DNA from 3 places in the Cupriavidus sp. genome. Region 3 is predicted to be linked to each of the others. Evidence: predicted binding sites of a transcription regulator. Region 3 holds the regulator's gene; each other region holds the start of a gene.
What was found. Region 3 encodes FNR, which switches genes on or off when oxygen is low (the NO sensors DNR and NnrR bind a similar motif). Its sites were predicted from a motif close to TTGATNNNNATCAA; they were not measured.
Positions count from the first base shown of each region.

Region 1: a site for FNR is predicted at 1,324-1,337, ahead of ACO550_RS24005 (universal stress protein). Genes of this name have one in related genera too.
Region 2: a site for FNR is predicted at 1,748-1,761, ahead of ACO550_RS03025 (oxygen-binding di-iron domain-containing protein). Genes of this name have one in related genera too.

Region 1 covers NZ_DBHKYV010000023.1:8,287-11,564, forward strand. The annotation lists gene ACO550_RS23990 (hypothetical protein) at 1-176, shown strand, start outside; gene ACO550_RS23995 (hypothetical protein) at 500-685, opposite strand; gene ACO550_RS24000 (Hsp20 family protein) at 799-1,251, opposite strand; gene ACO550_RS24005 (universal stress protein) at 1,452-1,907, shown strand; gene ACO550_RS24010 (PAS domain S-box protein) at 2,098-3,222, shown strand; gene ACO550_RS24015 (response regulator transcription factor) at 3,227-3,278, shown strand, end outside.
Region 2 covers NZ_DBHKYV010000001.1:637,440-640,717, forward strand. The annotation lists gene ACO550_RS03020 (fumarylacetoacetate hydrolase family protein) at 1-817, opposite strand, end outside; gene ACO550_RS03025 (oxygen-binding di-iron domain-containing protein) at 898-1,683, opposite strand; gene ACO550_RS03030 (glutathione peroxidase) at 1,819-2,481, opposite strand; gene ACO550_RS03035 (MFS transporter) at 2,586-3,278, opposite strand, start outside.
Region 3 covers NZ_DBHKYV010000030.1:65,447-68,724, reverse strand. The annotation lists gene ACO550_RS28025 (urease accessory protein UreH domain-containing protein) at 129-896, opposite strand; gene fnr (fumarate/nitrate reduction transcriptional regulator Fnr) at 982-1,707, shown strand; gene ACO550_RS28015 (hypothetical protein) at 1,808-2,053, opposite strand; gene ACO550_RS28010 (hypothetical protein) at 2,050-2,259, opposite strand; gene ccoG (cytochrome c oxidase accessory protein CcoG) at 2,302-3,278, opposite strand, start outside.

The DNA.
Region 1 (3,278 bases), on a different contig from region 3:
AGATCGCCGGTGAAATCGGCAGACCGCCGCATCCGGTGCTGGTGCTGCTGCAACGGGACATTGTCAGTGGCGAGGTACAGCAAGATATAGACGATTTCGCCTCGACGCTCGTTCGGCCAGCGCCGGACGCATCGGGATCGCCCCGGTCGGCCTGGCTTTCCCCCAACGAGGCCTGACCCGGGGCATACCCCGGAGCGCGTTCCTGTATAGCCGCTCCTCTATTCCATCGAGATGCGCACCCGATTGCCGACGCGACCGGCACTGGCTACGAGCACTCCGAATCCCGAACTGGCATGACGGCCACCCGGGCCTTCCCTGGCCGGCGATTCCGCGACGACCAAGGAAGGCGCGCTTTAGCCCGCGACGGCCATGGGTGCCGGTCACAACGGTGTCTACCCCACACCTGCTCGCATGCGCCAGTATCCGTTCGGTATCGTCACGTCACCCATGTTGATCACGCTGTCGAGAAGCGTTACGGAATGCTGAAGACCGGCACTTCTCAGCGGCCGCCGCCGCGGCGTCGCGCAGGACAGTATCCCAGGTTCAGCAACTCTGGCTCCACGTCCGCCCGATTACCGTATCCGATTTCGTACTGCAGAAACGTGTAGTCGATGACATGGAAAATCTCCAGATGCTCGTGGCAAGCCGACACCGGGACAATCGCCTCGCCGAGCGCGCGATGCACCGATGTGCTGCCGTCTACCGCAACCAGAACATGCTTTTACATCTTCAGCCCCTGTTCCGTGCCAATGGCGTCCGACCATCCGCTCGTCATTGACATACCCGTCCTGGCAATGGTCAGGAACGCATTTCCTGACCGGCATCCTCGGAACGAATCGCAATACGCTTCTGAGGCGTGGCTTCCTTCTTGGGTAGCACCAGGTGCAGCACCCCGTTTGTATAGCTCGCGTCCACCTTGCCTTCGTCGATATCCGCATCGAGGGTGAAAGCCCGACGCATCGCACCGCTGTAACGTTCGTGCCGGATGACACGCTCGCCATCGCGCTGTTCTGCCGTCCTTTCAACCTTCGCGGAAATCATGACCGTCCCGCGATCGACGCTGATCTCGATGTCGTCCTTCTTCACGCCAGGCAGTTCCGCAGTCAGCGTGTAACTACCTTCCGATTCTGTCACGTCCACCTTGAACACGATGCCGGGATCGCCCACACCCCGAAAGGCGCGCAGCATGCCCTGCATCATGTCGCTGATCGGCTCGATGGCAAATGGGTCGTAGTTTTTCAGACTGGTCATTGTGGGCTCCTTGCATTGGCTACGCCGGATCATCCGGCCATCTTCATCATGGCAATGAATTCACGCTTGAATTTGTTCTGGGTCAAGCCATTGGCAACGCGCCCGGGCTTGCGCTAGCGCAAGCAGCCGCGCGCGTGTTGTCCTAGGCTCAGTCAGTGAGTCCGGTTGTTCGCAACCGGCTTCGTTGCAGGGGGGCAACCATGTTCCAGAGCATTCTCGTCGCCATCGACGGCAGCCGTAGCGCGGACCTGGCGCTCGACAAGGCCATAGACATCGCACGTGCCATGCATGCCCGCATCGAGGTGCTTCATGTCACTCTCGATCCGGACTTCCTGTTCGACACCAGCGTGATGTCACCCCGGGAGATGCGGAAGCGGACCGCCGAGTATGGGCACAAGATCCTGGGTGCAGCCGAGCAGCGGTTGCAACGCGCCAAGGTCTCCGGCAAGACAACACTGCTCGATGAATTCGTCACCCCGGGGCAGGTGCCAGCCGTCGTCTGTGCGCATGCCGAATCGATCGGTGCGGATCTGCTCGTCTGCGGCACGCATGGCTTGCGTGGCATCCGGCGGCTGGTGCTCGGCAGCGTCTCCGAGGGGGTGGTAAGGCAGGCCAGATCGCCCGTGCTGCTCGTACGCAGCGAACTTCCCGGATGACAGCGTGGGTCAGAGACAGTATGCGAATCGTCTCATAATCGCCGACTTCAGAATCGTGATGTCTGCGTCGGTCCTGGCAAACATCAAATTCGTCGGTATCGTCGGAATTCGTATATTGTGATGTGGTGACCTGCCACGTACGGGCACAAGCCCACATGCCTCCACATTAAGCCGAGCTTAAGACTGGCCTATGATCCCCCATACTCCAGATGACGATGACGGATGCATGGGCCGTCCCACTATATCGGCCAATGAGGCAAGTCTTGCCGGAATCGTGCGCACGTCAATGGAGGCGATTATTTCCATCGACGAAGCGCAACATATCGTTCTTTTCAACCCGATGGCGGAGTCGCTGTTCGGCATCGCGGCAGAGGAAGCCCTTGGCAAACCGTTGGACATCCTGTTGCCCGAACGCTTCCGTAATGCCCACACGGCCCATGTGCGCCGCTTTGGTGTGACGGGTGTGTCGGATCGCCAAATGGGTCACCAACGGACGCTCTACGGTCTTCGGCAAGACGGCAGCGAGTTCCCCATCGAAGCATCGATTTCCCAGACCAGCGACAGCCTTCGCGGCAAGCTCTTTACCGTCATGCTGCGCGACATCACGGAGCGCATGCGTGCGGAGTCGGCATTACGCCACTCGCGCGAGGAACTGCAGGCACTCTCGGACAGTGTCCTGTCCAGCCGGGAGGAGGAAAAGCGCCGGGTCGCCCGCGAACTACACGACGACATCGGCCAGCGCCTGAGTGCAATGAAGATGGATCTCGTGATGCTGGAAGACGATCTTCGCCGTGAAGGCGTTTCGACGGCCAGCCTCGCACGGACATCGGCCATGCATGGTGGTATCGACGCGGCAATCGCGGCCGTGCGACAAATCTCCGCCGACCTGCGTCCCGCATTGCTCGACGAACTTGGGTTGGCCGACGCGCTGGACTGGCTCGCCAAGGACTTCAGCCGCCGTTACCCAATAGTCATCAAGGTGGACACGCCCGGTCTCATCGACGCTACGGAACAGGAAACCACCGCAGTGTTCCGCATCGTCCAGGAAGCACTCAACAACGTGGTGCATCATGCCAATGCCAGCCGCGTGTGGGTCGAGATGCACGACGAGGGGATCGAGCATGTCCTGCGCGTTCGGGATGACGGCGATGGATGGGACGGCAACGTCAAAGATCCATCGCGGCGCTCGTTCGGACTGTTGGGAATCAGGGAGCGTGTCCGCCTGTTGGGCGGCACGTTGGCCCTGCACCACGCCCCCGGTCAGGGTTTTGAATTGTGCCTCCGCTTTCCGGCCCGACTGGCCGAGAGGAGGTAGCACCGTGATACGTGTTGCCATCGCAGACGATCACGCCGTAGTTCGCAACGGCCTGC
Region 2 (3,278 bases), on a different contig from region 3:
TTTGTTCGCCCAGACCATCGATGCCGAGGCGCATCACATCGCCGGCCTTCAGGTAGCGCGGCGGCTTGAAGCCCATGCCAACTCCCGGCGGCGTGCCGGTGGCAATCAGGTCGCCCGGTTCCAGCGTCATGAAGCGGCTGACGTAGCTGACCACGGTTGCCACGTCGAAGACCATGGTTGCGGTGCTGCCCTTCTGCATCCGCTCGCCATTGACGTCGAGCCACATGCCCAGCTTCTGCGCGTCGGGCACCTCGTCGCGCGTAACCAGCCATGGGCCCACCGGGCAGAACGTATCGCAGCCCTTGCCCTTGTCCCAGGTACCGCCGCGTTCGAGCTGGAATTCGCGTTCCGAAACATCGTTGACCACGCAGTAGCCGGCCACATGCTCGAGCGCCTGGGCCTTCGACACGTTGCGCGCCGTGGTGCCAATCACCACACCCAGCTCGACCTCCCAGTCGGACTTGTGTGATTCGAACGGCAGCATCACGGCATCGTTCGGGCCGTTCAGCGACGTATTGGCTTTCAGGAACACGATCGGTTCGGCGGGCAACGGCATGCCGGCCTCGGCCGCGTGGTCGGCATAGTTCAGCCCGATGGCAATGATCTTGCCGATCCCGGTCCAGGGCACGCCGTGGCGCTGCCCTTCGAGCACCGGCAGCGTGGCCGGGTCCAGCGCCGCGAGCTTCGCCAGCGCGGCGGGCGCCAGTTGCGCGGCGTCGATACCGCCAATCACACCGGACAGGTCGCGCACGCGGCCGTCGCGGTCTACCAGGCCCGGGCGCTCTGCGCCGGGATTTCCTACGCGGACTAGTTTCATCGTCTTGGTCTCCTCGGGTGACATCAGCCACGCGAGCATAGCGCAAGCGCGCATGGTGCGCGCACCAGCCGTCGACCGCTTCAGCCCATCACCTGGGTCGGCGCGCGGTAATGGGATGGCTCAAGCAGGTCCAGTCCACACTGCAACTGTTCGACCCAGGCGATAAACCGCTCCACCATCTCGCGCCCCTGGAACGACGGGCCATGCTGCGGCACGATGCGCGCGATATCGAGCGTGCGGGCCATGGCCGCCCATAGTTGACAAGCGCGATTGCCACTCATGTAGCGGCGATGAAACCCGAGCATGCGCACCGCGTGCGTATCGAAATCGGTCACCACGCCATCGGCCTCGCTACCGGTCGTCATGGATGCGCCAAGGTCTCCCGAAAACAGGATCTTGCTGACTGGATCGTAGAACTGGAAATTGCCCTCGGAATGCAGGAAGTGCGCGGGAATGGCCATCAGCGACGACTTGCCCAGTGGCACGATCAACCCGCTGTCGGGAATCGGCACGATGCGCCCCGATGTCTTGCCCACCTGGCAGAAATGCGGCAGGAAGCGCGCCCACACCTCGGAGATCAGCACGCGGCTCTCCGAGGCGGTGAGCCAGCGTCCCACCGAAGCCACGATATCGGGGTCGGCATGGGACGCCATCACATAGTCGAGCTGCTTGGGCGGGAAATAGCGGCTGATGGTCATGTACAGCTCGCTGTACGTCATCTGCCCGCCCGGGTCGATCAGTGCTGCGTGACCATGGTCCACCACCAGGAACTGGTTGCTCTGCACGGCGTCGCCGTGCGCTTCATCCACCAGGTCAGTGAATGCCAGACAGATATGTCCGTTGGATTCGTACAGCACCCTGCTCATGATCCCTCCCGCCGTTGTGGTCGTTTTCAACCGGCGAAAGTAATCAGGCTCGCGCTATTCACGCTTGATGCCGATCAAGAATCAGTGAAACAGCGAGCCAACGAACCCGCGTAGATCCCGGGACAAACCAGCTTGTCAGCGCGAGCCCAGCAGTTCCTCGATCTTCGCAACAAACTGCTTGTCGTCAGGCTTGACCATGCTGTTGTAGCTGCCAATGACCTGCCCCTTGCGGTCGATCAGGTACTTGTAGAAGTTCCACTTCGGCGCGGTTCCGGTCTCCTTGGTCAGCATCACGTACATCGGGTTGGCCTCGCTGCCACGCACGTGGGATTTGCCGAGCATTGGAAACTTGACGCCGTAGGTGTTGTAGCAAAAGTCGGAAATCTCTTTTGCCGAACCGGGCTCCTGCGAGAAATCGTTCGACGGGAACCCCAGCACCACCAAACCGCGCTCACGATACTTCGAGTAAAGCGCCTCGAGGCCCTCGTATTGCGGCGTGAAGCCACAATAGCTGGCGGTGTTCACGACCAGCACGACCTTGCCCGCGTACTGGCAGAGGTTCTGCGGCGCTTCGTCCTGCAGGCGCGGGAAACGGAAATTCAACGCCGTCGGGCAGTTGCCGGCCGCCTGCGTGGCCGACGAGGCCGACATGGCCGCTCCAGCAGGCTTGTCGGCAGCACGGGCCGGGTGCGGCAGCAGCGCGGCGGCAGCGGCCATTCCCATGACGCCCAACAGGGCAATGGCTTGCATCCGTTTCATATGCGGGGCGGCGGCAGCCGAGCTACGTTGGCGGGTCATGAATACAGGCTCCGGTGTCGATCAATGCATGCAAGTCTACGCTGTCGGGCAGCATGCGTCATGACCCACGGCTACACACCCCGCCGCACGTACCTGCGTCACGCTCACTCCATATGGATCTTGGCAGCGTGCTCGGTCACGCTGCTGCGCAGCTCCAGGTCCGGCATCCGGCGCACGATGACCAGCGCCAGGATCGCCGCCACGGCACCTGCTGCAAAGATCAGGTGAAAGCCCGATTCGACCCCACCCGCCAGCATCTGGCGCACGGCGGGCGACAGGTGGGCCATGGCTTCGCTGCCATGGCGCAACGAACCGAGATCCAGTTGCCGGGTGACGCCCGACTTGGCCACGGCATCGCGGAATTCCATCGCCAGCAGCGTTCCAGCCAGCGCACCACCCAGCGCACTGCCCAGCGAACGCAGCACGAGCAGGGCGCCCGTGCCGGCCCCCATGTCGCGACGCTCCAGTGCGTTCTGTACGCTGATCAGCGTACCCACCATCGACATGCCCAGACCGATGCCGGCCACGGTCATTGCAAGCAGTACCAGCGCGGTCGGCACCTCAGTGGTAACGGCCGCCAACCCGACCAGACCCATGGCCGCCGCCACATAGCCACCGGTCAGGATCTCGCGCATGCGACCCAGGCGCGGCGCAAGCCACGCCACCACGAAGTTGCCAGCCACGGTCGACAGCAGGAACGGCACCACGAGCAGGCCCGAGGTTGACGCATCGGCGTCGCGTACGAGCTGGAAATGCAGGGGCAGGGCGAAGATGCACAGGAAAATATTCAGTGCGGC
Region 3 (3,278 bases):
CCTGGACCGACACCCCAGATCAGGAATGTCGCCCCGGCGACGCCACGAGCATGACGCGGCGCGATACCGTGGTTCTCGCGATTGTATGGCATTCCGCCCCCCGCCCGCAACCCGCCGCTGTGGTCGATTCAAAACACCACGCAAAAACCGTGTTGCGCGAGCGTATCAGGAAGCCAGATCGCCCGCGCCACGCCGAGCGCGCCAAACCCGATCACCACCAGCGCCGACGCGGTCCGAATCACCGGCTTGCGTGACAACTGCCGCAGATAGCCAGACAACCCCGAGATCACCAGCAGGTTAGGTAGCGTGCCCAATCCGAACGCACCCATCACGAGCGCACCCGATGGCGCATTGCCAGCGAGCAGCGCCATGGCGAGTGCCCCATAAACCATGCCGCAGGGTACCAGACCCCATGCCAGCCCCATGCCATAGCGGCGCAACATCGGCGGGGTGCGCTGCTCGCGTCGCACCGCTGCCGGCACGTATCCCGCCACCGATCCCGCCAGGCGCACGACGTGCGATGCGGCACGCGATGCCAGCCGCTCGATCCAGCTGACAAGACTGGTTCGCCCGCGTAGCAACCACAGCCCGGTAAGAACCAGCATCACACTGCCGGCCGCATAGAGCCAGCGCTGCAGTGGCAGATACTCCTGCTTCCACACGGTTGCGCCGACCGCGCCCATCAATGCGCCAAGCAGCATGTAGGTGGTCAGGCGTCCGGCGTGCATCACGCACAGTTCGGCCCACCAGCTACGCGGCGAGCGATGCACGATCGCGGCCACCCGGCGCGTGCCGTTCTGCTCCGCGGCAATCGCAATGCCACCGCACATTGCGGCGCAATGCACGCCGCCAAGCAGGGCCACCAGAAAAACGCTTAAAAGTACACCAAATGGCAACTGTTCCTCGCTTCCGCGTCACTCGACGCTGTAAAATGCCTGCATCGCGCCCTCGCTTCAAGCGCATTCAAAACGAGCACTTCAATTGTTGACTTCCATTCCCGTCACCGAGATGTCGCCCCGCTGTTCCACGTGTGCCATGGGTCAGCTTTGCCTGCCCGTGGGCATGTCGCAGCAAGACCTCGTGAAAATGGACACGCTCGTGCAGGAACGCGTTCGTGTTCACAAGGGTGAAACGCTGTACCGCATGGGAGAGCCCCTCACCGCGGTCTATGCGATTCGCTTCGGCACACTGAAGACGCACGTCACGATGGAAGACGGGCGCACGCAGATCACGGGCTTTCACCTGCCCGGCGAAGTGATCGGTCTCGACGGGCTCAGCGAGATGCAGCACGCATCGGATGCCACGGCACTCGAAGACACCGAAGTCTGCGTCGTGCGGTTCGATGACCTGCAGGTATTGTCGGGCCAGCTTCCGTCGCTGCAAGGCCAGTTCCTGCGCCTGATGAGCAAGGAAATCTCCCAGGACCAGGTGATGCTGATCACGCTCGGCTCGATGCGTGCCGAGGAGCGTCTCGCGGCGTTCCTGATCAACATGTCTGAACGACTGTCGGCGCGCGGATACTCCTCGACAGAGTTCGTACTGCGCATGAGCCGCGAGGAAATCGGCAGCTACCTGGGCCTGAAGCTCGAAACCGTCAGCCGACTGTTCTCGCGCTTTGCGGAAGCGGGGCTGATCCAGATTCGTCAGCGCCATGTGAAGCTGGTCGATATGGAGGGTATCAAGCAGGTCTACAGCCGATCCTGCTGAACGGCGCCTTCGCGAGCAACATGCAAAAGGCCGCACCGGAGCGCATCCGGTGCGGCCTTTCCGTTTTCCAGGGTTCCCAGGCACTTCATGCATACCGGACCTATTCGAGTTCATCGGTATCGCTGAGCTTCACCGGCATCGTGTACAGCGTCAGCCCGCTGGACAACGCGCAGAACAGCCACGCCACCAGGAATCCCACCGTATAGACCGCCTGCCGCGATGCCTCGACCGGATGCCCGAAAAAACTGAGATCACCAGGATCCACCACCGAGAACACCACGGCCGTTGCCGCGCCTCCCATCAGGAATGCCGGCCATAACACCCACATCAGCCAGCGCAATCTCATGGTTGCCTCGCTGGTGTCCGGGCATGGTCAACATCGACCTTCTCCACGACCAGGCCATGACGGGTGGCATCCCCGACCGGCATATCGGCATGCGTGCTTGCCAGCCAGATCGTGATGCCGCAACCAATCATGGCCAGCAGCGGTCCGCTCATCAGGATCCACGGCCATGGCTCCTTGTACCAGGGCTTGGCGGGATGTGGGGTCATTGCGCTCTCCTCTTGGTATCGTCCAGCTTCACAGATAAAGCATCACAGATTGCGGGGTACGATAAAACTCGTGCTTTGCCGGATCTGCACCGCACGCGCGGGTTCCGCTTCGGCGGTCACCGTCACGCTGATCTTGTACGTCCCCTGCCTGGCATCGTCGATCGGCACGCGGATCCGGATTGGCAACAAGCGGTTCGATGTGGGCGACAACGCTTCCGCGGTGTGATCGTATTCGACGACCATCCCCTTCAACTCATCACTGCCGGCCTGCACGCGCACCTTCATCGGCGCTTCCGTTGTGTTGATCAACTGGAGTCGGTACACGTTCTCGATCCAGCGCCCTTCCACCTCGCGGCCAAGTGCGCCGCGATCGCGGATGATGTCGACCTTGAGCGGGGTGCGCATGGCCAGCGATGCGACAAATCCTACGGCCAGCAATAACCAGATCATGGTGTAGACGATTGTGCGCGGGCGCATCAGCCGTTTGCGTGCATCGGTCACGGACAGGCTCTTGCGCATCGCATTTTCCGATGTGTACCGGATCAGCCCGCGCGGATACTCCATCTTGTCCATGACCTGATTGCAGGCGTCGATACATGCCCCGCAACCAATACACTCGTACTGCAGGCCATCGCGGATATCGATCCCGGTCGGACACACCTGCACGCAGATGCTGCAGTTCACGCAATCGCCCAGGCCTGCCGCATGATGGTCTGCCTTGCGCGAACGGCTGCCACGCGGTTCGCCACGCCCCACGTCATAGGTCACGACAAAGGTATCGCGATCGACCATCACGCTCTGGAAACGCGCGTACGGACACATGTACTTGCAGACCTGCTCGCGCATGAAGCCCGCATTGCCCCACGTCGCAAACGCGTAGAACAGCATCCAGAAGGTTTGCCACGGGCCCAGCGAGAATTGCAGGATCTCGCTGCCCAGCTCACGGATCGGCGCGAAGTAGCCAATGAAGGTGAACCCCGTCCACAACGCGATGGCCACCCACAGCGTGTGCTTGGTCG